One region of the Kluyvera chengduensis genome, then DNA from elsewhere that is predicted to be linked to it. Evidence: predicted binding sites of a transcription regulator. Region 1 holds the regulator's gene; each other region holds the start of a gene.

Region 1 (7,655 bases):
CCGCCTTTTTTGTGCAACTAATAGTTGTCTCCGGGCGCGGCTTATAAGATCATGTGCCGTTATACGTTGTTTACGCTTTGAGGAATCCACGATGAGTGAGGCTGAAGCCCGCCCGACTAACTTTATTCGTCAGATCATTGATGAAGATCTGGCTACCGGTAAGCACAACACGGTGCATACTCGTTTTCCGCCAGAGCCGAATGGCTATCTGCACATCGGCCATGCGAAATCTATCTGCCTGAACTTTGGCATTGCGCAAGATTATCAAGGCCAGTGCAACCTGCGTTTCGATGACACCAACCCGGTTAAAGAAGACATCGAATACGTTGAGTCCATCAAAAACGACGTCGAGTGGTTAGGTTTTCACTGGTCTGGCAACGTCCGTTACTCTTCTGATTACTTCGATCAGCTGCATGCCTACGCGGTCGAACTGATCAACAAAGGCCTGGCGTACGTTGATGAACTGACGCCCGAGCAGATCCGCGAATACCGCGGCTCGCTGACCGCACCGGGCAAAAACAGCCCGTACCGCGATCGCAGCGTTGAAGAGAACCTGGCGCTGTTCGAAAAAATGCGTACCGGCGGTTTTGCCGAAGGTACCGCCTGTCTGCGCGCTAAAATCGATATGGCTTCACCGTTTATCGTCATGCGCGACCCGGTGCTGTATCGCATTAAGTTTGCCGATCACCACCAGACTGGCACCAAGTGGTGCATCTACCCGATGTACGACTTCACCCACTGCATCAGCGATGCGCTGGAAGGCATTACGCACTCTCTGTGTACGCTGGAGTTCCAGGACAACCGTCGTCTGTACGACTGGGTGCTGGACAACATCACCATCCCGGTTCACCCGCGCCAGTACGAATTCTCGCGCCTGAATCTGGAATACACCGTGATGTCCAAACGTAAGTTGAACCAGTTGGTGATGGAAAAACACGTAGAAGGCTGGGATGACCCACGTATGCCGACCATTTCGGGTCTGCGTCGTCGTGGTTATACCGCGGCATCTATTCGTGAATTCTGTAAGCGCATCGGCGTGACCAAGCAGGACAACACCATTGAGATGGCTTCGCTGGAATCCTGCATTCGTGAAGATCTCAACGAGAACGCGCCGCGCGCGATGGCGGTTATCGACCCGGTTAAACTGGTTATCGAAAACTACCCGCAGGGCGAAAGCGAGCTGGTTTCTATGCCTAACCATCCGAATAAGCCGGAAATGGGTAGCCGTGAAGTGCCGTTTAGCGCTGAGATCTGGATCGACCGTGCAGACTTCCGTGAAGAAGCCAACAAGCAGTACAAGCGTCTGGTGATGGGTAAAGAAGTTCGTTTGCGTAACGCCTATGTGGTGAAAGCAGAGCGCGTAGAGAAAGATGCGGAAGGCAATATCACCACTATCTTCTGTACCTACGATGCCGATACCCTGAGCAAAGACCCAGCAGATGGCCGTAAAGTGAAGGGCGTAATTCACTGGGTTAGCGCGGCGCATGCGCTGCCGGTTGAAATTCGCCTGTACGACCGTCTCTTCAGCGTGCCAAACCCTGGTGCCGCAGAAGACTTCCTGTCGGTGATGAACCCAGAGTCATTGGTTATCAAGCAGGGCTACGCTGAGCCGTCTCTGCAGGCCGCTGAGGCCGGTAAAGCGTTCCAGTTCGAGCGTGAGGGTTACTTCTGCCTCGACAGCCGCTACACCACCGCGGAGAAGCTGGTCTTTAACCGTACCGTTGGTTTACGAGACACTTGGGTGGGGTAATTAACGCCCAATAATAAAAACGCCGCGCTTGCGGCGTTTTTTTTTGCCTCGTTTTTAACGAAATCTTTCGTTGGAATAACGGTGTCCTTTCGGATGAAAAAATACGTCCTCTCATAGTTTCGCGTAGCGAATTAATGCAAATCTTCTAAGCCTAAGCGCTTATGTTTTTTTTCTCCTCGCTGTTACAAAAACATTATGTAAACGCTCTCATTCACATTTCATCCAGAGCCCGCAAGGCCTGAGGTGAAAATGTTTCAATAACGCACGGTGTTACAAACAGAAACCAAATATGTGCGCTTTGTCATAATCCTGCACTCTCATTGCGGAAAAGGATTGATAATTCGCGTCGCGAAAAATAGTCTATCGGTGTAGCGAAACACCTTTTTTAAGAAGTTCATTTTTTTTAAAGTTTTTATTTTTTGCTTCTGCTTTGCAGCGGCATTTTTAAAAGTCAAAGAGGATATAACTATGCGTACGTTTAGTGGCAAACGTAGTACGCTGGCGCTGGCTATCGCCGGTGTAACAGCAATGTCAGGCTTTATGATGACTCCAGAAGCAAAAGCGGAAGGCTTCATCGACGATTCCACACTGACTGGCGGCATCTATTACTGGCAGCGTGAGCGTGACCGTAAAGATGTCACTGATAATGACAAATACAAAACCAACCTTTCTCACTCCACCTGGAACGCCAACCTCGACTTCCAGTCCGGCTATGCTGCCGATATGTTCGGTATTGATATTGCTGCGTTCACCGCGATTGAAATGGCGGAAAGTGCTGAAAGCGGTCACCCGAACGAAATTGCGTTCTCCTCTAAGAACAAAGGCTACAGCGAAGATTACAGCGGCGATAAGAGCGGTATCAGCCTGTACAAAGCGGCAGCTAAATTTAAATTAGGGCCAGCATGGGCTCGCGCAGGTTACATCCAGCCAACCGGTCAGACGCTGCTGGCGCCGCACTGGAGCTTCATGCCTGGTACTTATCAGGGTGCTGAAGCCGGGGCCAATTTCGACTACGGTGATGCTGGCGCGCTGAGCTTCTCCTATATGTGGACTAACAACTACAAGGCGCCTTGGCACCTTGAAATGGACAACTTCTATCAGAACGATCAGAAGACCAAAGTTGATTACCTGCACTCTATCGGTGCGAAATACGATTTCAAAAATGACCTGGTGCTGGAAGCCGCATTTGGTCAGGCAGAAGGCTATATCGATCAGTACTTCGCCAAAGGTAGCTACAAATTTGATATCCCTGGCGGCCCGCTGACCACCAGCTACCAGTTCTACGGCACCCGTGACAAGGTGAGCGATCATGGTGTTAACGATATCTATGACGGCACAGCATGGCTGCAGGCGTTAACCTTCGGCTACAAGCTGCAAGAAGTGTTCGACTTCCGCCTGGAAGGGACCTGGGTTAAAGCAGAAGGTCAGCAGGGTTACTTCCTGCAGCGTATGACGCCAACCTACGCCTCCTCTAACGGTCGTCTGGATATCTGGTGGGATAACCGCTCTGACTTCAACGCCAACGGCGAAAAAGCGGTCTTCTTCGGCACCATGTATGACCTGAAGAACTGGGATCTGCCGGGTTGGGCAGTGGGTGCTTCTTACGTTTATGCATGGGATGCTAAGCCAGCGAGCTGGCAGTTGAACCCGGATGCGTACTACGACAAGAACAACAAGATTAAAGAGTCTGCCTACAGCCTCGATGTGGCTTACACCGTACAGGATGGTCGTGCGAAGGGTACGCTGTTCAAACTGCACTTCACCCAGTACGACAACCACTCCGATATCCCAAGCTGGGGCGGTGGTTACGGCAACATCTTCCAGGATGAGCGTGACGTGAAATTCATGGTTATCGCACCATTCACCATTTTCTGATGCTAATGCGGCAGGGGGAGACCTCTGCCGCTGCTAAGAGGCTCATCGTATGAAAAAACTAATTATTGTTGCGCTGATGGCCGCCGGGTTAACCGCCTGTGCGCAATCTCCTGCGCCGAAGGAAGATAGCAAGCTGAAGGATGCCTACAGCGCCTGTATTAACACCGCAGAAGGCAATCCGGATAAAATTCAGGCCTGCCAGAGCGTACTGAACGTGCTGAAGCAAGAGAAAGCGCACGAGCAGTTCGCTAACCAGGAAAGCGTGCGCGTCATTGACTACCAGAAATGCATTAACGCCAGAAAAATGGGCAATGATGAAGCGGTAGCGAAAAACTGCGACAAGATCTGGCAAGAAATTCGCAGCAACAACACGCCACAGAAATAAGCTTACGCTGATAATAAAAAACCGCTGCACTTTTTTGCAGCGGTTTTTTTGTGGGCGCAGTAAACGCAGGGCATAAAAAAACCAGCGCATAGGCTGGCTTTTCGAGAGGCCGTACGCTTATTTTGCGACAGCGTCGTGCGCGTGTTCATCTTCACGGCAGTCGCCTTCAGCGCAGTGACCGTAGAGATAAAGACTGTGGTTAGTTAAGCGGATACCATGCTTCGACGCGATTTCACGCTGACGAGCTTCGATGGAATCATCGCTGAACTCGATCACTTTGCCGCAGTCGAGGCAAATCAGGTGATCGTGGTGATGCTGCTGGGTCAGTTCGAAAACGGATTTACCGCCTTCAAAGTTATGACGAGTCACGATGCCGGCGTCATCAAACTGGTTCAGTACGCGGTAAACCGTCGCTAAACCAATCTCTTCACCCATGTCGATCAGGCGTTTGTATAAGTCTTCCGCGCTGACATGGTGGTTATCGGGTTCCTGGAGGACTTCCAGAATCTTTAACCGTGGAAGTGTGACTTTCAGGCCAGCCTTCTTTAATGCGGTATTGTTGTCAGTCATGCGGAATCTGTCCTGTTGCTAAACGATCAACTTCCATCAGCGAAAGTATCACAGAGAATGCACCCGAATTAATGCGTCTCATTATAGAATGACCCTATTGAAATGAAAACAGCAAGAGCCGGGTAAACTAAGCTATCAAAAACGAGGCTTCACCGACAAAGTTACGATGAGACCGCGCTAAATCAGAAGATATTGTACAGGTATGCGCTAAAAAGTTAAAAAATTGTAGCTATTATTTTAATTGCTTTTACCTATTAATGAGGCGTAGTTTCATCACTAAGCCTCATTATTTTGCATCAGGCGTTTTTGATGTCTTCCAGGTGCAGCTCTTCTGCAACCTGCTTAACCCATTTTTCAACGCGTTCAGCGGTCAGCTCAGGCTGACGGTCTTCGTCGATGGCCAGACCCACGAAGTGGTTGTCATCGGCCAGGCCTTTAGACGCTTCGAAATGGTAACCAGCTGTTGGCCAGTGACCGACGATGGCCGCACCGCGTGGTTCAATGATGTCGCGAATGGTGCCCAGCGCATCACAGAAATATTCGGCGTAGTCTTCCTGGTCGCCGCAACCAAACAGCGCGACCAGCTTGCCGTTGAAGTCCACTTCTTCCAGCGTAGGGAAGAAGTCATCCCAATCGCACTGCGCTTCGCCGTAGTACCAGGTTGGGATACCCAGCAGCAGAATATCGAATGCTTCCAGATCTTCTTTGCTGCTCTTGGCAATGTCGTGAACGTCAGCGACATCTTTACCAAGCTGTTTTTGAATCATTTTTGCGATATTTTCGGTGTTCCCGGTATCGCTACCGAAAAAGATGCCAACGATTGCCATGAGTAAAATAACCTCTTGAAACTTAATGATATGGTGGTGGCTTATTGCCCACAGATAAGGGCAATCATAGCAGAACTGAGAAGCGTGCGGAAACCGCTATCGTGCCGTACTGCACACTCTGCTACATGAAAGTGTGTTTTGGGGGGATTTTTCAGACTTTCCCCTGTCCGTGTAGCTGGGCCAGCTGGTTCATCAACATCTCTTCGATGAGTTCGCTCCGGCTCATATCACGGGCAGTCGCCAGCTCGTTGAGCGCATCAACGGCTTCGTTATTCAGCTTCAGCTCCACGCGCTTCAGACCGCGCACTTTGTCGCGTTTTAACTGATTACGCTTATTAATGCGCAGCTGTTCGTCACGCGAAAGCGGATTGGTTTTTGGTCTTCCCGGCCGACGCTCATTTGCGAACAAATCTAAGGTCGTACGGTCCGTTTGTTCTTTTGCCATGGTTCTGAGTGACTTCGGGGAAACAAGCTACCGGGCGGTGCCCGGTGCAGACAGCGCGCAATCATACATCAGTGAGACCCACACGCCAACGACCACGGCCATTCTGGCGCGCGGTCGATGCATTTTTAATCACTCGCTGAGATAACGACGGATAGCCCGCAGTACCGCATCCGGTTTTTCGGCGTGAACCCAGTGGCCCGCACCGGCGATGACGTGTGCTTTTGCCTGGGGGAATTGAGCCAGCAGCTCGCTGCGGTAGGCTTCGGTGACGTACGGTGAATTGCCGCCAGGAATAAACAGAGCAGGGTGGTCCCAGGCGGGAATGGTTTCCCAGCCGACGATGTGCGGGTATTGCTCCCACAGCACCGGCACGTTAAAGCGCCAGGCACCGTCAACAAAGGATTTCAGCAGGAACTGAATCACGCCTTCTTCTTTTAAATACTCGCGCATCACCGTCGCGGCCTGTTGGCGGGTTGCCACCCCGGCGCTGGTCACGGCGTTGATGGCCGCAAAAATCTCATCATGACGACGAACGTGATAATCCACCGGTGCGATATCAATCGCCACCAGACGGTCGATGCGTTCAGGGGCTAGTGCCGTCAGCGCCATCACCGCTTTACCGCCCATTGAGTGGCCAATCACCGTCGCTTTTTCAATACCGTTATCGTCAAGCGTGTCGAGCAGATCCTGTGCCATGGCGGGATAGGTCATCTCATCGGCGCGCGGCGACAAACCGTGGTTACGCATATCAACCTGAAGGATATCGTGATCGACAACCAGGTCACGGGCGAGGATCCCGAGATTATCGAGGCTGCCGAACAGGCCGTGGACGAGAACGATGGGAGAATTATTGTGCAGGTTTTGTGCAGATTGCGCTCGGACATTCAATTTCATAGCAAAGTTCTTTTTTTCGCATTGTCGGGTTAGGGTATCATGTTGGACATTCTAACGCTCAGGGGCAAGAAAGGAACTCATCCGAATTTTGCCGTCTTCCTGGTTTGGCGCTACCCGCTGTTGGGTTTTGACTTTATAATCCCAATGAATTGTATTCAGAAAAATTATCGCACCGGATTAAGATGAAAACGATCGAAGTTGATGACGAGCTCTATCGCTATATTGCGGCTCACACTCTGCACATTGGCGAGAGCGCGTCCGACATTTTACGGCGTATGCTGAAATTCTCCGCCGCTTCCCAGCCCGTGGCTGCTGCCGCTGCGCCGGTCGTCAAAGCAGAACCGGCTCCCGCTCCGGCCCCGGCTGCTGCTCCCGTTGCTGACGTAAAAACGGTGAAAACCGCTAAAGATAAAGTCCGTGCTATGCGCGAGCTGCTGCTCTCCGACGAATATGCTGAGCAGAAGAAAGCGGTTAACCGCTTCATGCTGATTCTGACCACGCTGTACGCTCTGGACAATAAAGCGTTTGCAGAAGCAACCGAATCCCTCCACGGACGTACCCGTGTCTATTTTGCGGCTGATGAGCAAACGCTGCTCAAAAACGGCAATCAGACAAAACCAAAACAGGTTCCGGATACGCCATACTGGGTCATTACCAATACCAATACAGGCCGTAAATGCAGCATGGTCGAACACATCATGCAATCAATGCAATTCCCGGCGGAATTGATTGAGAAGGTTTGCGGTACTATCTAATACTGACAATCTAACCCTTGCATAAGAAGGACCAGGCAATGGCAAACCATACCCGTGCAGGACAACCTGCACAGCAGAGTGATTTGATCAACGTCGCCCAACTGACGGCGCAGTACTACGTGCTGCAGCCTGATGTGAGCAACCCGGAACATGC
Region 2 (7,655 bases), on a different contig from region 1:
CTGATCGTTAGCCAGCAGCGAACGCAGATCCTCACGAATACTGCCCTGCTGTTCAACCGCAGGCGCTACGCGCTCTTTGGTCGAGAAGAAGCAAAATGCGAGCATGACGATGGCAATCAATCCCATGATGCCCATGGTGGCCTGGAAGCCGAACTGCTTATCCTCTTTGCCCAGATAATCGACCAGGAACAGCGTCGCGACCGAGACCATCAGCCCGGCAACAGAGGAGATCGTAAAGCGATAGGACTGCGCCGACAGACGATCTTTTTCATCGCGCGTGATCACCCCGCCCAGCGCGCAGTAAGGAATGTTGATAAAGGTGTAACACAGCATCAGCAGGGTGTAGGTCAGGTAGGCATAAACCAGCTTACCTGATGCGCCGAAAGCTGGCGTGGTAAAGGTCATCACCGCCAGCACGGCGTAGGGAATAGCGAACCAGATTAGCCACGGGCGGAAGTGGCCCCAGCGGGTTTTTACCCGGTCGGCGACGATGCCGGTCAGCGGGTCGGTGATGGCGTCCAGCACGCGGGTCACCAGGAACATCACCCCTACCGCCGCCGCGGAGAGGCCGTAAATATCCGTATAAAACCAGGTCAAAAACATCGTTACAGAAGAGTAGACGATGCCGCAAGCGGCGTCGCCCATGCCATATCCCAGCTTTTCTGCGATAGACAATTTGCTGTCATTTGCCACGAGAATGTCCTCCGGAATTGAAGAGGCTTCAATGTAGGAGGATGCCCATAACAATCCTATTGTCATTTTTCGTACTGGTATTACGTTTTCTGGCAACTGCGGAAGTTGTCACATAACTGGATGATTTGTCATACCGCTTTCATTTTTGTGACCTTAAACCAGCCGGAACACCGAGATCGCCGACTTCAACTCACCGGTATGATGCTGCTGTTGCTGCGCCACCTGAATGGTCTGCGCCACATGCTGTGCGTTCTCCTGCACGCTGGCATCAATCGTGGCAATGCTGCCTTTCATCTGTAGCACGCTGGTTTTTTGCTGGTCGCTCATTGAGAACAGCACGTCAACGCAGGATTGCAGGCTGTCGATATTGCTGATAATCGATGCCATCGTTTTTCCCGCCCGCTCAACCTGCTCCGCCCCTTGATGGGTGCGCTCGACGGAGGTGGCAATCATCTGGCGGATATCGCGTGCCGCCTCTTCACAGCGCAGCGCCAGCGTACGCACTTCGGCAGCCACTACCGCGAAGCCTTTGCCGTGCGCGCCTGCCCGCGCCGCCTCAACGGAAGCGTTCAGGGACAGAATATTGGTCTGGAAGGCAATGCCGTCGATAAGCTCGAGAATACCGTTGATTTTCAGCGACTCATCGCGGATATGCGTCATGGAGGCCATCGCCGAGCGTATATTTTCCCCACCCTCCTGCGCCACGCCGCTTGCCTGTTCTGCTAGCGTCCGCGCCTCGCTGGCCTTCTCGCTGGTGAGCGAGGCCGCCGCGGCGAGCTGTTCCATGGCGCTGGCGGTGACGGCCAACGATCGCGCCTGGTTGTCCGTGCGCTCGGAAAGTGCGGTATTACGCTGGAGAAGCGTTTGCGACGCCTCAATCAGTTGCGAAACGTTGCCGCTCACCTGCTCAAGCGTATTGCGCATCGCATCCAACGTCAGGCTAAAGGTGCGGGCAAACGGGGAACGGCTGGTTTTACTGTCACGCTCCAGGGTCAGATAGCCCGTCTCGCGGTTGATAACCGAGGCGAGCTTCGCCACTTCGCTCGCCGAGCGGGCATCCTGCTCCATACGTACCGCCAGCAGCACGAGGAATATCGTCTGCGCGACAACGTATAGTCCATGCATAATCACCATATGCAGGCCAGTGTGCATAAAGACGGTAATATTGAACAGCTCATACTCTTGTAAATAATTAAATACCAGGTGATGCACGGCAATAACGGCGGCGCCCATAATTAATGGCCGCCAGTCGCGCCACGCCAGCAGCGCCGACAGCAGTACAAATACCGAGAAATGGTATTCAGTTTCGCCACCGCCAAGCTGAATAAGCAGCGCGGAATAGGCCATCATAATAAATGCGTACATCAGGCGGGTAATGAGCTTGCCGGGAAAAAGTAACGTCATGAGCGTGCCGAGTACCGCCAGCAATGTCGCCACCAGTAGCGCCAGGCTGAGGTTGCCATTCATCGCCCCTACGCCCAACGATACGCCCCACATGACCCAGGCGAGCACCATCAACAGCCGGTCGGCTCTACGGCGAATAGAGGATAAAGAGAACAGATCCCGAGGCACGCCATCGGCTTGCCACAACGTCATTATTGCCATGATATATTCCGCCCGCGCAGGTGTTATTTCACGTCATATTATTGTTAGCGTTCAGAATTAAGCGTAGAGGGGTTATTTATGACTAGCCAGCACGTTGTTAAAAATATATCGCGACGATTAAGTCATGCTTAATAATATTTAACAGTGAATTGGAATATATGAGACTTAAGGGAAATATTATAGTACTAGAAGAATAATAACGGATGGCGCAGAACGCGCCATCCGGGATACTTATTTTTTCGCGACGGTCTCTTCACCGACGAGGCCAATTTTCAGATAGCCTGCCTGATGCAGAGTATCCATGACCTTCATCATCGTCTCATAGTCCACGGTTTTGTCGGCACGGAAGAAGATAGTGGTATCTTTTTTGCCTTCCGTCAGCGCGTCAATTGCCGTCACCATGTTGTCGTCGGTAATCGGATCGTTACCAAGGAACATTGATTTGTCCGCCTTGACCGACAGGTAGACCGGTTTATCCGGGCGAGGCTGCGGTTGGCTAGACGACGCTGGCAGATTCACTTTGACATCCACGGTGGCCAACGGGGCGGCAACCATAAAGATAATCAGCAGTACCAACATGACATCGATAAACGGCGTCACGTTGATATCATGCATTTCGCCATTATCGTCCAGATTTTCATTAAGACGCATTGCCATGGGGCGTTAACCTACTCGTAATTTCTGGGCGGTACGCACCGGATGTACGCCGCTGGCGCTGAGGTCCAGGTCACGGCTTTGCAGCAGCAGAACCTGCGCTGCAACGTCGCTCAGGTTGGCTTTAAAGCCACCAATCAGACGCGCAAAGATGTTATAGATAACCACCGCTGGAATCGCAGCGAACAGGCCAATTGCCGTTGCCAGCAGCGCTTCTGCGATACCAGGAGCAACAACCGCCAAGTTAGTGGTCTGGGTCTGGGCGATACCAATGAAGCTGTTCATGATACCCCATACGGTACCAAACAGGCCGACGAACGGGGAGATTGCACCGATGGTTGCCAGGAAGCCGTTACCACGACCCATATGACGACCCACCGCCGCCACGCGACGCTCAAGACGGAAGCCGGTACGTTCTTTAATACCTTCGTTATCTTCCGAACCCGCAGAGAGCTCCAGCTCGTTCTCCGCTTCGTTGATTAACTGCGTGCTCAGGCTGCGGGCATCGAATGCAGCCGCGATTTCATTCGCCTGATTCAGGGAACGCGCTTCGCCTAACAGTTTTTGTTCGCGCTTGAGGCGGCGCTTATGGGAGATAAGCTCTGCACCTTTGCTGAAGAAAATGGCCCAGGTGACGACGGATGCCAGTATCAAGCCAATCATGACCACTTTAACCACGATGTCGGCATGATGATACATACCCCAAACGGAGAGATCCGCCTGCATCAAATTATTACCCACTGTGTATCTCCAGGACATAAATCACAAATTCTGGGAACAATAATATCAAAACATCATCGAATTGATAGTAGTTCTCATTAGTATTTACATATTGACCCAAATCACACTTATTTTCCTTGCGCTTACGCAGTAAAAAAGTTTTCCGCGCGTTTTTTGGCAAAATTTTCTGCTGTTCGCACACTAAACGGTAGATCCCGCGTGCAATCGTGTTAATTTAGCCATCCAGACGTATAAAAATAGGCAGGCAAAAATGGCAGACAAACACCTCGATACCGCGCTGGTTAACGCCGGACGCAGCAAAAAATACACCCAAGGATCGGTGAACAGCGTCATTCAGCGCGCCTCTTCGCTGGTGTTCGACACGGTCGCCGCCAAAAAACATGCGACCCGCAATCGCGCCAACGGCGAGCTGTTCTATGGTCGCCGCGGTACTCTCACCCATTTCTCATTGCAGGAAGCCATGTGTGAGCTGGAAGGCGGTGCTGGCTGCGCCCTCTTCCCATGCGGCGCGGCAGCGGTTGCCAATACCATTCTGGCGTTTGTCGAACAAGGCGATAACGTGCTGATGACCAACACCGCCTACGAGCCCAGCCAGGACTTCTGCACCAAAATTCTCGGCAAACTGGGCGTGACCACCCGTTGGTTTGATCCGATGATCGGCAAAGGGATTGCCGACTTGATTAAGCCCAACACCAAAATCGTGTTCCTCGAATCCCCTGGCTCCATCACCATGGAAGTACACGACATCCCGGCCATTGTCGCCGCCGTGCGCCGCGTGGCGCCTGAAGCCATCATCATGATCGACAACACCTGGGCGGCGGGAATTCTGTTTAAAGCGCTCGATTTCGGTATCGACATCTCCATTCAGGCTGGCACCAAATACCTGATTGGCCACTCTGATGCGATGGTCGGTACGGCGGTATCTAACGAGCGCTGCTGGCCACAGTTGCGTGAAAACGCCTACCTGATGGGCCAGATGCTCGATGCGGATACCGCCTACATGACCAGCCGCGGTCTGCGTACTCTGGGCGTACGTTTACGCCAGCACCATGAAAGCAGCCTGAAGGTGGCCGAGTGGCTGGCGCAGCAGCCGCAGGTTGAGCGCGTGAATCACCCTGCGCTTCCTGGCAGTAAAGGGCATGAGTTCTGGAAACGTGATTTTACCGGCAGCAGCGGTCTGTTCTCGTTTGTGCTCAAAAAGCGCCTGAACGATGAAGAGCTGGCAAACTACCTCGATAACTTCTCGCTGTTCAGCATGGCCTACTCCTGGGGCGGCTTTGAGTCGTTAATTCTGGCTAACCAACCGTCTGAACTTGCCAGCATTCGCCCGGAAGGGAAAATCGATTTTACCGGCACGCTGGTTCGCGTCCATATCGGTTTAGAAAACGTTGACGATCTGATTGCGGATTTAGCGGCAGGATTTGCCCGCATCGTGTAACATAACCCCAGCCCGTTGGCATAGGCCATCGGGTGGGTTAGCAATGTTTTTGATGCGTCGCTCAGGCGCATCACCGATGTTGAGAACAGTCGGTCCCCGAAGTGATAAACCACCGTCGGCGTAAACCGTTTCCGCGTTGTTGTCAGCAAATCAGGACAGCGCGGTTTAATGAGTTGCGCACGCGATCAAGGTGTTCTTAATCTTTCGGGCGTACAATAAGCGAAAACGCTGTTCCACAGGAATGTTCATGGTCGTTATTCAAGATATTGTCGCCGCGCTTTGGCAGCACGATTTTGCTGCTCTGGCGAATCCGCACGTCGTGGGGATCGTTTATCTGGTCATGTTTGCCACACTGTTTCTGGAAAATGGCCTGCTTCCCGCTTCATTCTTACCCGGCGATAGCCTCCTGCTATTGGCGGGCGCGCTCATTGCGAAGGGCGTGATGGGCTACGTGCCCACCATTGCCATCCTGACCGCTGCAGCAAGCCTGGGCTGCTGGCTGAGCTATATTCAGGGCCGCTGGTTGGGTAATACTCGCGTGGTAAAAGGCTGGCTGGCGCAGTTGCCGGATAAATATCATCAGCGGGCCACCTGCATGTTTGATCGTCACGGTCTGCTGGCGCTGCTGGCGGGGCGTTTCCTGGCGTTTGTGCGTACCCTGCTGCCAACGATGGCGGGCATCTCCGGCCTGTCGAACCGCCGCTTCCAGCTGTTCAACTGGCTGAGCGCACTGCTGTGGGTGGGCGTGGTGACAAGCTTAGGCTATGCCATCAGCATGATCCCGTTTGTAAAACGTCATGAAGATCAGGTGATGACCTTCCTGATGATCCTGCCTATTTTCCTGCTGGTCGCCGGACTTCTGGGTACGGTGATTGTGGTGATTAAGAAGAAGTATTGCGACGCGTAATCGGTAACGTGCCGCATCATGCCTGATGGCGCTACGCTTATCAGGCCTACCAACGCCTGGTAGCCCGGCCGAGCGCAGCGACGCCGGGAATAGCACCCGAGCCACAAATCACATTCCCCGCAACCGTGCAGCATCCTCTCCCGGCGTTATGCCAAAATAGCGTTTAAACTCCCGGCTGAACTGCGATGCGCTTTCGTATCCCACCTGCATCGCCGCGGCGCTGGCCTTCAGCCCATCATGAACCATCATCATGCGTGCTTTGTGCAGACGGTAGCTTTTCAGATACTGCAACGGCGACGTGCTGGTTACCGACTTGAAGTTATGGTGAAACGCCGACAGGCTCATATTGGCCTCAGCGGCAAGCTGGTCCACGCTTAAGGCTTCGGTGTACTGGCTTTCAATACGCTTGAGCACCCGGCTAATCTGGCTGAAATGGGTCTGGCGACTGACCAATGCCATCAGCGCGCCGCCGCGAGGCCCGGTCAGCACGTGGTAAAGCATTTCACGAATAATTTGTTTCCCCAGAATGCGGGCGTCCAGCGGGCGTTCCATCACGTCCAGCAGGCGTTCGGAGGCACAAAGAATCTCTTCTGAGAGCGTCGCCGAGTTGATGCCGCTCTCCGCCATCGACGACGGATGAAACAGCGGGTCTTCACCGATATCCATCAGCAGCTCTTGCAGCTGTAGGATATCAACATCAAGCCGTAATCCCGCCAGCGGCGCTTCTTCGGTCGCAAAAGTTTCACACTCGAAGGGTAAAGGTACGGTGAGCAGCAGATATTCGTTGGCATCGTAGCGGAAGGTACGCTCGTTGATATAACCAATCTTATAGCCGGAAAAGAGAAACACGATGCCCGGCCGGTACATCACCGGGGTGCGTCCGCTCGGCTGGGTACCATAGATAAGTTGAATATCCGGCAGCAGGGATCGCAGATTTTGTTCGTTACTTTTCAGCTGCTTAATTTTATCTGTCAGCAGCAAACAGATCTCTTCACGGTTCATCAACGGAGGCTCCTGATACCTTTTCCGACGCTGTCATTGTGGCTTTGTTTAACGTATTTCTCCAGAGCTATGGAGAAATGGGCAAGACAATCGCAGAAATGTGCATTGAGAGGTACGACAACGAAGACCACAATGATGTCATTCGGCGGTGACCCCTCATCGCCCTCTTTTTCCACCCACACTATAGGGAACGAGCAATGTTTAATTTTGATCTTCATACCCCGACCCGCATTCTGTTCGGCAAAGGCGCTATCGAAAACCTGCGCGCTCAGATCCCCGCTGACGCTCGCGTGCTGATTACCTACGGCGGCGGCAGCGTGAAAAAAACCGGCGTGCTGGACCAGGTGCTGAGCGCACTGCAGGGTCTCGACGTGCTGGAGTTCGGCGGGATTGAACCAAACCCATCTTATGAAACCCTGATGAACGCGGTGAAGATTGCCCGCGAAGAGAAAGTCACCTACCTGCTGGCCGTTGGCGGCGGTTCCGTACTGGATGGCACCAAGTTTATCGCCGCTGCCGCCCATTACGATACCAACATCGACCCATGGGAAATTCTGGAAACCTACGGCAGCAACGTCGCTAGCGCGATCCCTATGGGTTCCGTACTGACGCTGC
Region 3 (7,655 bases), on a different contig from region 1:
GAAAATATGAATAAAATTTTATTAGTTGATGATGACCGCGAGCTGACTTCCTTGCTCAAGGAACTTCTTGATATGGAAGGCTTTAACGTCCTTGTTGCCCACGACGGCGAACAGGCGTTAACGCTGATTGACGACAGCATCGACCTACTTTTACTCGACGTAATGATGCCGAAGAAAAACGGTATCGATACGCTGAAAGAATTGCGACAGACACACCAGACTCCCGTCATTATGTTAACCGCTCGCGGAAGCGAGTTGGATCGCGTGCTGGGCCTTGAGCTGGGCGCGGATGACTATCTGCCTAAACCGTTTAACGATCGCGAACTGGTCGCGCGCATTCGCGCTATTTTGCGCCGTTCACACTGGAGCGAACAGCAGCAAAGTAGCGATACCAGTTCACCAACCGTAGAAGTTGACGCGCTGAGCCTGAACCCAGGTCGTCAGGAAGCCAGCTTCGATGGTCAAACGCTCGAGCTTACCGGTACTGAATTTACCCTGCTCTATCTGCTGGCGCAGCATCTTGGTCAGGTGGTTTCCCGTGAACATCTGAGTCAGGAAGTACTGGGCAAACGCTTAACGCCGTTCGACCGCGCGATTGATATGCACATTTCCAACCTTCGCCGGAAGCTGCCAGAGCGTAAAGACGGTCACCCATGGTTTAAAACCCTGCGTGGTCGTGGATACCTGATGGTCTCCGCTTCATGATAGGAAGTTTAACCGCCCGCATCTTCGCCATTTTCTGGTTAACGCTAGCGCTGGTGCTGATGCTGGTTTTGATGCTGCCAAAGCTCGATTCCCGTCAAATGACCGAGCTGCTCGATAGCGAGCAGCGCCAGGGCCTGATGATTGAGCAGCATGTTGAAGAAGAGCTTGCCAACGATCCCCCTAACGATTTGATGTGGTGGCGTCGGCTGTTCCGCGCAATTGATAAGTGGGCTCCGCCGGGTCAGCGTTTGTTGCTGGTGACGAGCGAAGGCCGTGTGATCGGCGCAGAACGCAACGAAATGCAGATTATTCGTAACTTTATCGGCCAGTCTGATAACTCCGATCATCCGCAGAAGAAGAAGTATGGCCGCGTAGAGTTAGTCGGGCCATTCTCCATTCGTGACGGCGAAGATAACTACCAGCTATACCTGATCCGTCCGGCGAGCAGTTCGCAGTCCGATTTTATCAACCTGCTGTTCGACAGGCCTTTGCTGTTGCTTATCGTCACCATGTTGGTCAGCGCCCCGCTGCTGTTATGGCTGGCGTGGAGTCTGGCAAAACCGGCGCGTAAGCTGAAAAATGCCGCGGATGAAGTGGCCCAGGGCAACCTGCGTCAGCATCCAGAACTGGAGGCCGGGCCGCAGGAGTTCCTCGCAGCGGGCGCCAGTTTTAACCAGATGGTGATGGCGCTCGAGCGAATGATGACGTCGCAGCAGCGGTTGCTCTCCGACATTTCTCACGAACTGCGTACGCCATTAACGCGTCTGCAGCTTGGCACGGCGCTTCTGCGTCGTCGCAGCGGCGAGAGCAAGGAGCTGGAGCGCATTGAAACCGAGGCGCAGCGTCTGGACAGCATGATTAACGACATGCTGGTGATGTCGCGAAATCAGCAGAAAAGCGCATTGGTCAGTGAAACCCTGAAGGCTAATCAGCTGTGGGGTGAAGTGCTGGATAACGCCGCGTTTGAAGCTGAGCAGATGGGCAAGTCGTTTAGCGTCGACTATCCGCCGGGCCCGTGGCCGCTATACGGTAACCCGAATGCGCTGGAAAGCGCGCTGGAGAACATCGTACGTAACGCCCTGCGCTACTCGCATACCAAAATTGCCGTGAGCTTCTCGGTGGATAAAGACGGCGTTACCGTCCACGTTGATGACGACGGCCCAGGCGTAAGCCCGGAAGACCGCGAGCAGATTTTCCGTCCGTTCTATCGTACCGATGAGGCGCGAGACCGTGAATCAGGCGGAACGGGGCTGGGGCTGGCGATTGTCGAAAGCGCCATGCAGCAGCACCGCGGCTGGGTGAAGGCTGACGATAGCCCGCTCGGCGGGTTGCGGCTCACGCTGTGGCTACCGCTATACAAGCGCACCTAAAACCATCGGCCTGCCTATGCAGGCCGATTTTTTTTGGCAATGTAAGAACCGCGTGTAGCCCGGCCAAGCGAAGCGCCGCCGGGAACGGTGACGAAGCCTGCAACCCGGGATCGGCATTAGCGCCTCACCCGGCCTACTTGCCCCACAGCCTTCGACTGTTATCTTCAATTTTGCCGCTCAGGCGGCGCTTCTGCATGGTTCTGCTCCAGCTCACTGACAACCCGGCCGCGCTCAGCAGGCGGTGATACTGGTCGTCATCGAACGGCATATGCCAGGCAATGGCAGCGGCGTCATACACCGAAACATCGCTCAGGCGCGACACCAGCTCCAGCGGGGCGTCCGTGGAAACCTTACCCGGCGCAATCACCCGGTACAGCCAGCCCACCTTGCCGCTGTTCTGCATCAACGATGCCATGTCACTGATAGCAAAATGGAAATTGAGTTTAAAGCACGGAGAGCGAGGCTGGGTCACCTGAACCAACGTCTCACCCCAGCGGTAAATATCACCGATAAACACGTTGTGCTCCGTCATCCCTTCCGTTGACAGGTTTTCACCAAACGCCGGTGCGCAAAACAGGGCAGCCTGTTCGGGGAATTCACGAATCAGATCTTCATAATGTTCGCGGGGGAACTGACACAGCGCGCGGTCAGGGCCGCCGTGGATTTTTTTCTCGGCCTGTTCATCACCCAACAATCCCAGCTCGGTGAGTTCCAGTTCGCCATCCATCTGGACCTTCGCGATGGCGCTTGGGCGACTGCCGTCATAGTCGCGGATTTTGCCAATAAACACATCAACCGGAAAATGCATCTGCTGCTCCTTAGGCGGATACAAAAAAAGCGAGTCATCAGACTCGCTTCTACAGACCGGCAATGCAAATTATTTTTTAGCGGCGAAACGCGCTGCTGCTTCGTCCCAGTTCACCACGTTCCAGAACTCTTTGATGTAGTCCGGGCGGCGGTTCTGGAATTTCAGGTAGTAAGCGTGTTCCCAAACGTCCAGGCCCACAATTGGGAAACCGGAAGCGCCGGAAACGGCTTCACCCATCAGCGGGGAGTCCTGGTTTGCGGTAGAAACCACAGCCAGTTTGTCGCCTTTCAGCACCAGCCACGCCCAGCCGGAGCCGAAACGTGTTGCTGCTGCTTTTTCAAATTCAGCTTTGAAGTTGTCTACGGAACCGAAATCACGCTCGATAGCCGCTTTCAGGTCACCCTGCAGGGTGGTGCCTTTTTTCAGGCCTTTCCAGAAGAAGCTGTGGTTAGCGTGGCCGCCTGCGTTGTTACGCAGAACGGTTTTTTTGTCAGCCGGCAGCTGGTCCAGTTTCGCGATCAGCTCTTCAGCAGACAGCGCAGCGAACTCTGGCAGGCTTTCCAGCGCTGCGTTAGCGTTGTTCACGTAAGCCTGGTGGTGTTTGCTGTGATGGATTTCCATCGTCTGTTTGTCGAAGTGCGGTTCCAGGGCATCGTACGCATAAGGCAGTGATGGCAGGGTATAGCTCATAATCATCTCCATTATTGTCGGGCGGCAAACCTGTAAACGCCGCGTAATCAGTTGGTTCATTATAGTTAATTAAATGATATTGAAAATGATTATCAATGCCGTAGTTTTTATAAGGTTATAACTTTAGGGCATAGATGTTTTTTTGTGAGCCTGAACAGCCAATTACACCACGTACTGCCAATGTATCCCCCTGGATGGCAACAGCCTGAAGGTTAAAAAAGCGCCTGATTTTTAGACTCATCCTGTCGGAAGACGATAACTACGACAAAAAAATGGATGAGGATAAAATCAATGAACCATGCAATTACAATGGGTATTTTTTGGCATTTGATAGGTGCGGCCAGTGCAGCCTGTTTCTATGCCCCGTTCAAAAAAGTTCAGCAGTGGTCATGGGAAACCATGTGGTCTATTGGCGGGATTGTTTCGTGGATTGTCCTGCCCTGGGCGGTCAGCGCCCTGCTCTTGCCCGATTTTTGGGCCTACTATCGTTCCTTCAGTGCTTCAACGCTCCTGCCGGTGTTTCTGTTTGGCGCCATGTGGGGCGTCGGTAACATCAACTACGGCCTGACCATGCGCTATCTCGGCATGTCGATGGGGATTGGCATTGCCATTGGCATTACGCTGATTGTCGGTACGTTAATGACGCCCATTATTAACGGTCAGTTTGATGTGCTCATCCACACCCAGGGCGGCCAGATGACGCTGCTTGGCGTGTTGATCGCCGTGATTGGCGTCGGGATTGTGACCCGCGCCGGGCAGTTGAAAGAACGAAAAATGGGCATCAAAGCGGAAGATTTCAACCTGAAGAAAGGGCTGATGCTGGCCATCATGTGCGGCGTCTTCTCCGCCGGGATGTCCTTTGCCATGAACGCCGCTAAACCGATGCACGAAGCGGCCGCCGCGTTAGGGGTCGACCCGCTTTATACCGCGCTGCCAAGCTACGTGGTCATTATGGGCGGCGGCGCGCTGGTGAACCTTGGCTTCTGCTTTATTCGTCTGGTAAAAGTTAAAAACTTGTCGATAAAAGCTGACTTCTCGCTGGCAAAACCGCTAATCATCAGCAACATTCTGCTTTCTGCACTGGGCGGGCTGATGTGGTATTTCCAGTTCTTCTTCTACGCGTGGGGCCACGCCAGCATTCCGTCGCAGTATGACTATATGAGCTGGATGCTGCACATGAGCTTCTATGTGCTGTGCGGCGGTCTGGTGGGGCTGATTCTGAAAGAGTGGAAAAATGCCGGACGCCAGCCCGTTAGCGTGCTGAGTCTGGGCTGCGTCGTCATCATTATTGCCGCCAACGTCGTTGGGCTAGGCATGGCAAGCTAAACCGAGAACCTCAGGCGGCAACGCGACTCCGTTGCCGCCACTGCCCGGGCGTCATTCCTATCTCACGGTTAAACACCACCGAAAAGTAGTTACTGTCCTCAAACCCGCAGCGCATCGCCACTTCGCCAATCAGCAGTTCAGTATGCTGAAGCAGATATTGCGCATGGCAAATCCGTAGCTGGCGCAGGTAGTGGTTAACGGTCATGCCGGTCTGGCTGCGGAACTGCTGGCGCAGCGTGCGCTCGCTGCAGCCCTGCTGCTCGCAAAAAGTATCAAGGACGAAGGGACGGTTCAGGCTGCTCGCCAGCACGGTGAGCAGTTTGTCGAGTAAGGCTTCGCTCTGCGTCGCCGCCTGGTTGTCGGTGGCATAACGGTAACGTTTCAGGCAGACCACCAACTGGGCAAACAGCAGTTCGGACATCTCGTTGGCTAACACGTCGTCTTTACGGCTCTCCTGCTCCAGTTGCGTCATTATCTGCCGCGCCTGGGTCATGCCGGTGCTGCCTATCCGCCAGTGCGGCGCCCAGTGCGAGCCGTGCAGCCCGGGAATATGGGCCACCCAGTCAAGGTTGAGCTTTAAGCGATCCGGGCAGTAGATAATATTCTGTAAAACCAGATCGTTAACCGAGGCATAGGAATGTTTATCTTCCGCGCGGATATAAAATAGATCGCCGCGGGTGATGCGGTAAGGACGGTCGTTGAGGATGTGTAAGCCGTTGCCGCGCCAGACCATCACCAGCTCGTTAAATTCGTGGGTATGCTCCGCAAAGACATTTTGCGGATAGCGGTCAGCCACCGCCACCGCCTGCGATGGACTGGCAAAAAAGTCGGCTTTTCGAAGAATTAACTGGCCTGGCACGCTGGCACCTCACGACTAACAACTTTTTATTATTAGCCGTTTTGAGGCAAAAAACGGTGATTGCCTTCGCGTTACTGAAGCAGGGTGTCTCGCCCCTGGCGAATATCGCGCGGCGACCAATCAAATTCGCGACGGAACAGAGTAGAAAAGTGGTTGCTGTCGCCAAAACCGCAGTGATAAGCAATCTCGGTCACGCTCTCATCGCTGTGGCGCAGCATGTGGCGCGCTTTAATCAGGCGCAGACGGTTAAGGTAGCGCTGCGGGGTCAGGCCGGTGCAATGCTTCAACTGGCGATGCAGCGTGCGCAGAGATAACGAGAACCTATCCGCCAATCCTTCCCAGCAGATCTCTTCCGCAAAGTGCTCTTCCAGCCACGCCATCAGCTGATTCAGGCGCGCATCATTATCCACCGCCCCCTGTTCCTGACTGCCTTTACGCAGCAGCACCAGCAGCTGCATAAACAGAATTTCACGATTGGCCAGCGACATCATATCGGTGCTGTCGTTCGCCTCTTCCATCTGACCGACGATCGCCCTGACCTGCTGTAGCGTGCTTTGGTTTACGCGCCAATGGGAAGGATAGTGACCATCCTGCTCCTGCGGCAGCAGTTTATTCAGACCTGACAAGAACTGGAAAGCATCCGGCGCGCGATATAACACATTCGTCAGACAGAGGTTTTCCGTGTGCTCATATAAGTGGCGATCAAAGTCGCGAACGAAGCAAACGGTGCCCCCGCAAATAGTATGCGGCTGACCATTGAACACATGAATACCCGTACCGTGCTCAACAATAACAATCTCATTAAAATCATGATGATGCTCAGGAAATGCAGCCTGAGGAAGTCGAGGTTCGATAGCCACGGGAAGCTTGCCGGAAGAGAAGAAATCCACGCTGTGTAGTACGGTCATCGCGAGCCTCAACAAATGAGAAAGATTATCAGGATAGTAATATCCGATAACGGATCTGACCTTGACGTTTTGACAGCAAACCGCGCAAAGCCGGTCGTTTTTTCAAGAAACAGCCGGAAAGATCGGGAAATGCGGTCATCATCACACCCCCTGAAAACCCCGCCATCGGCGGAATTTGTGAACTCTCTCACGTTCATCTTTGCTTTCTTGCCAGCGCCTAATTTCGCCTGTCAGTAACGAGAAGGTTGTGGCATTGCGCTTTTTCTAGACTGTCTCGCAATGACTCATAGAAGGACTCTTGCCATGACTTTTCGCCATTGTGTGGCCGTCGATTTAGGCGCCTCTAGCGGACGCGTAATGCTGGCGCGCTTTGATGCCGAACAGCGTTCGCTTTCACTGCGCGAAATTCACCGTTTCGTGAACAGCCTGCATAAGCGGGAAGGTTTCGATACCTGGGATATCGACGCGCTGGAAGCTGAAATCCGCATCGGCCTCAACAAGGTGTGCGATGAAGGCATTTTGATAGACAGCATCGGTATCGACACCTGGGGCGTGGACTACGTCCTGTTGGACAAACACGGGCAGCGCGTTGGCCTGCCGGTGGCCTATCGCGATAGCCGAACCGACGGCGTCATGGCCATGGCAATGGAACAGCTGGGTAAAAGTGAGATCTATCGTCGTAGCGGCATTCAGTTCCTGCCGTTCAACACGCTCTACCAGCTACGGGCGCTGGTTGAACAACAGCCAGAGCTGGTCAGCAAAGCGGCTCATGCATTGTTGATCCCGGACTACCTTAGCTTCCGTCTGACCGGAAACATGAACTGGGAATACACCAACGCCACCACCACGCAATTGGTCAACATCGATAGCGATAACTGGGATGAAGACCTGCTGAACTGGACCGGCGCGCCGCGCGAGTGGTTCGGTACACCGACCCACCCCGGCAATGTGATCGGTCACTGGATCTGCCCGCTGGGTAATAAAATCCC

Evidence for each region. The regulator Fur, encoded in region 1, represses iron uptake genes when iron is present. The targets are predictions, from matches to a motif close to ATAATAATGAGAACNACTATCAA.
Region 2: exbB (tol-pal system-associated acyl-CoA thioesterase) is a predicted target of Fur. The motif match lies at 3,755-3,777, and genes of this name have one in related genera.
Region 3: sodA (superoxide dismutase [Mn]) is a predicted target of Fur. The motif match lies at 3,647-3,669, and genes of this name have one in related genera.

Annotation. Positions count from the first base shown of each region.
Region 1 covers NZ_JBIQOI010000002.1:990,793-998,447, reverse strand. Annotated here, with positions in the region: gene glnS (glutamine--tRNA ligase) at 92-1,750, shown strand; gene chiP (chitoporin ChiP) at 2,219-3,625, shown strand; gene ACH1XZ_RS10315 (ChiQ/YbfN family lipoprotein) at 3,675-4,010, shown strand; gene fur (ferric iron uptake transcriptional regulator) at 4,128-4,580, opposite strand; gene fldA (flavodoxin FldA) at 4,877-5,407, opposite strand; gene ybfE (LexA regulated protein) at 5,559-5,852, opposite strand; gene ybfF (esterase) at 5,982-6,746, opposite strand; gene seqA (replication initiation negative regulator SeqA) at 6,929-7,501, shown strand; gene pgm (phosphoglucomutase (alpha-D-glucose-1,6-bisphosphate-dependent)) at 7,540-7,655, shown strand, end outside.
Region 2 covers NZ_JBIQOI010000004.1:63,055-70,709, forward strand. Annotated here, with positions in the region: gene ACH1XZ_RS12905 (glycoside-pentoside-hexuronide (GPH):cation symporter) at 1-693, opposite strand, end outside; gene ACH1XZ_RS12910 (methyl-accepting chemotaxis protein) at 847-2,298, opposite strand; gene exbD (TonB system transport protein ExbD) at 2,530-2,955, opposite strand; gene exbB (tol-pal system-associated acyl-CoA thioesterase) at 2,962-3,693, opposite strand; gene metC (cystathionine beta-lyase) at 3,944-5,131, shown strand; gene yghB (DedA family general envelope maintenance protein YghB) at 5,379-6,038, shown strand; gene ACH1XZ_RS12935 (AraC family transcriptional regulator) at 6,147-7,040, opposite strand; gene yqhD (alcohol dehydrogenase) at 7,238-7,655, shown strand, end outside.
Region 3 covers NZ_JBIQOI010000012.1:49,336-56,990, forward strand. Annotated here, with positions in the region: gene cpxR (envelope stress response regulator transcription factor CpxR) at 7-705, shown strand; gene cpxA (envelope stress sensor histidine kinase CpxA) at 702-2,075, shown strand; gene yiiM (6-hydroxyaminopurine reductase) at 2,209-2,946, opposite strand; gene sodA (superoxide dismutase [Mn]) at 2,953-3,573, opposite strand; gene rhaT (L-rhamnose/proton symporter RhaT) at 3,865-4,899, shown strand; gene rhaR (HTH-type transcriptional activator RhaR) at 4,910-5,758, opposite strand; gene rhaS (HTH-type transcriptional activator RhaS) at 5,830-6,666, opposite strand; gene rhaB (rhamnulokinase) at 6,970-7,655, shown strand, end outside.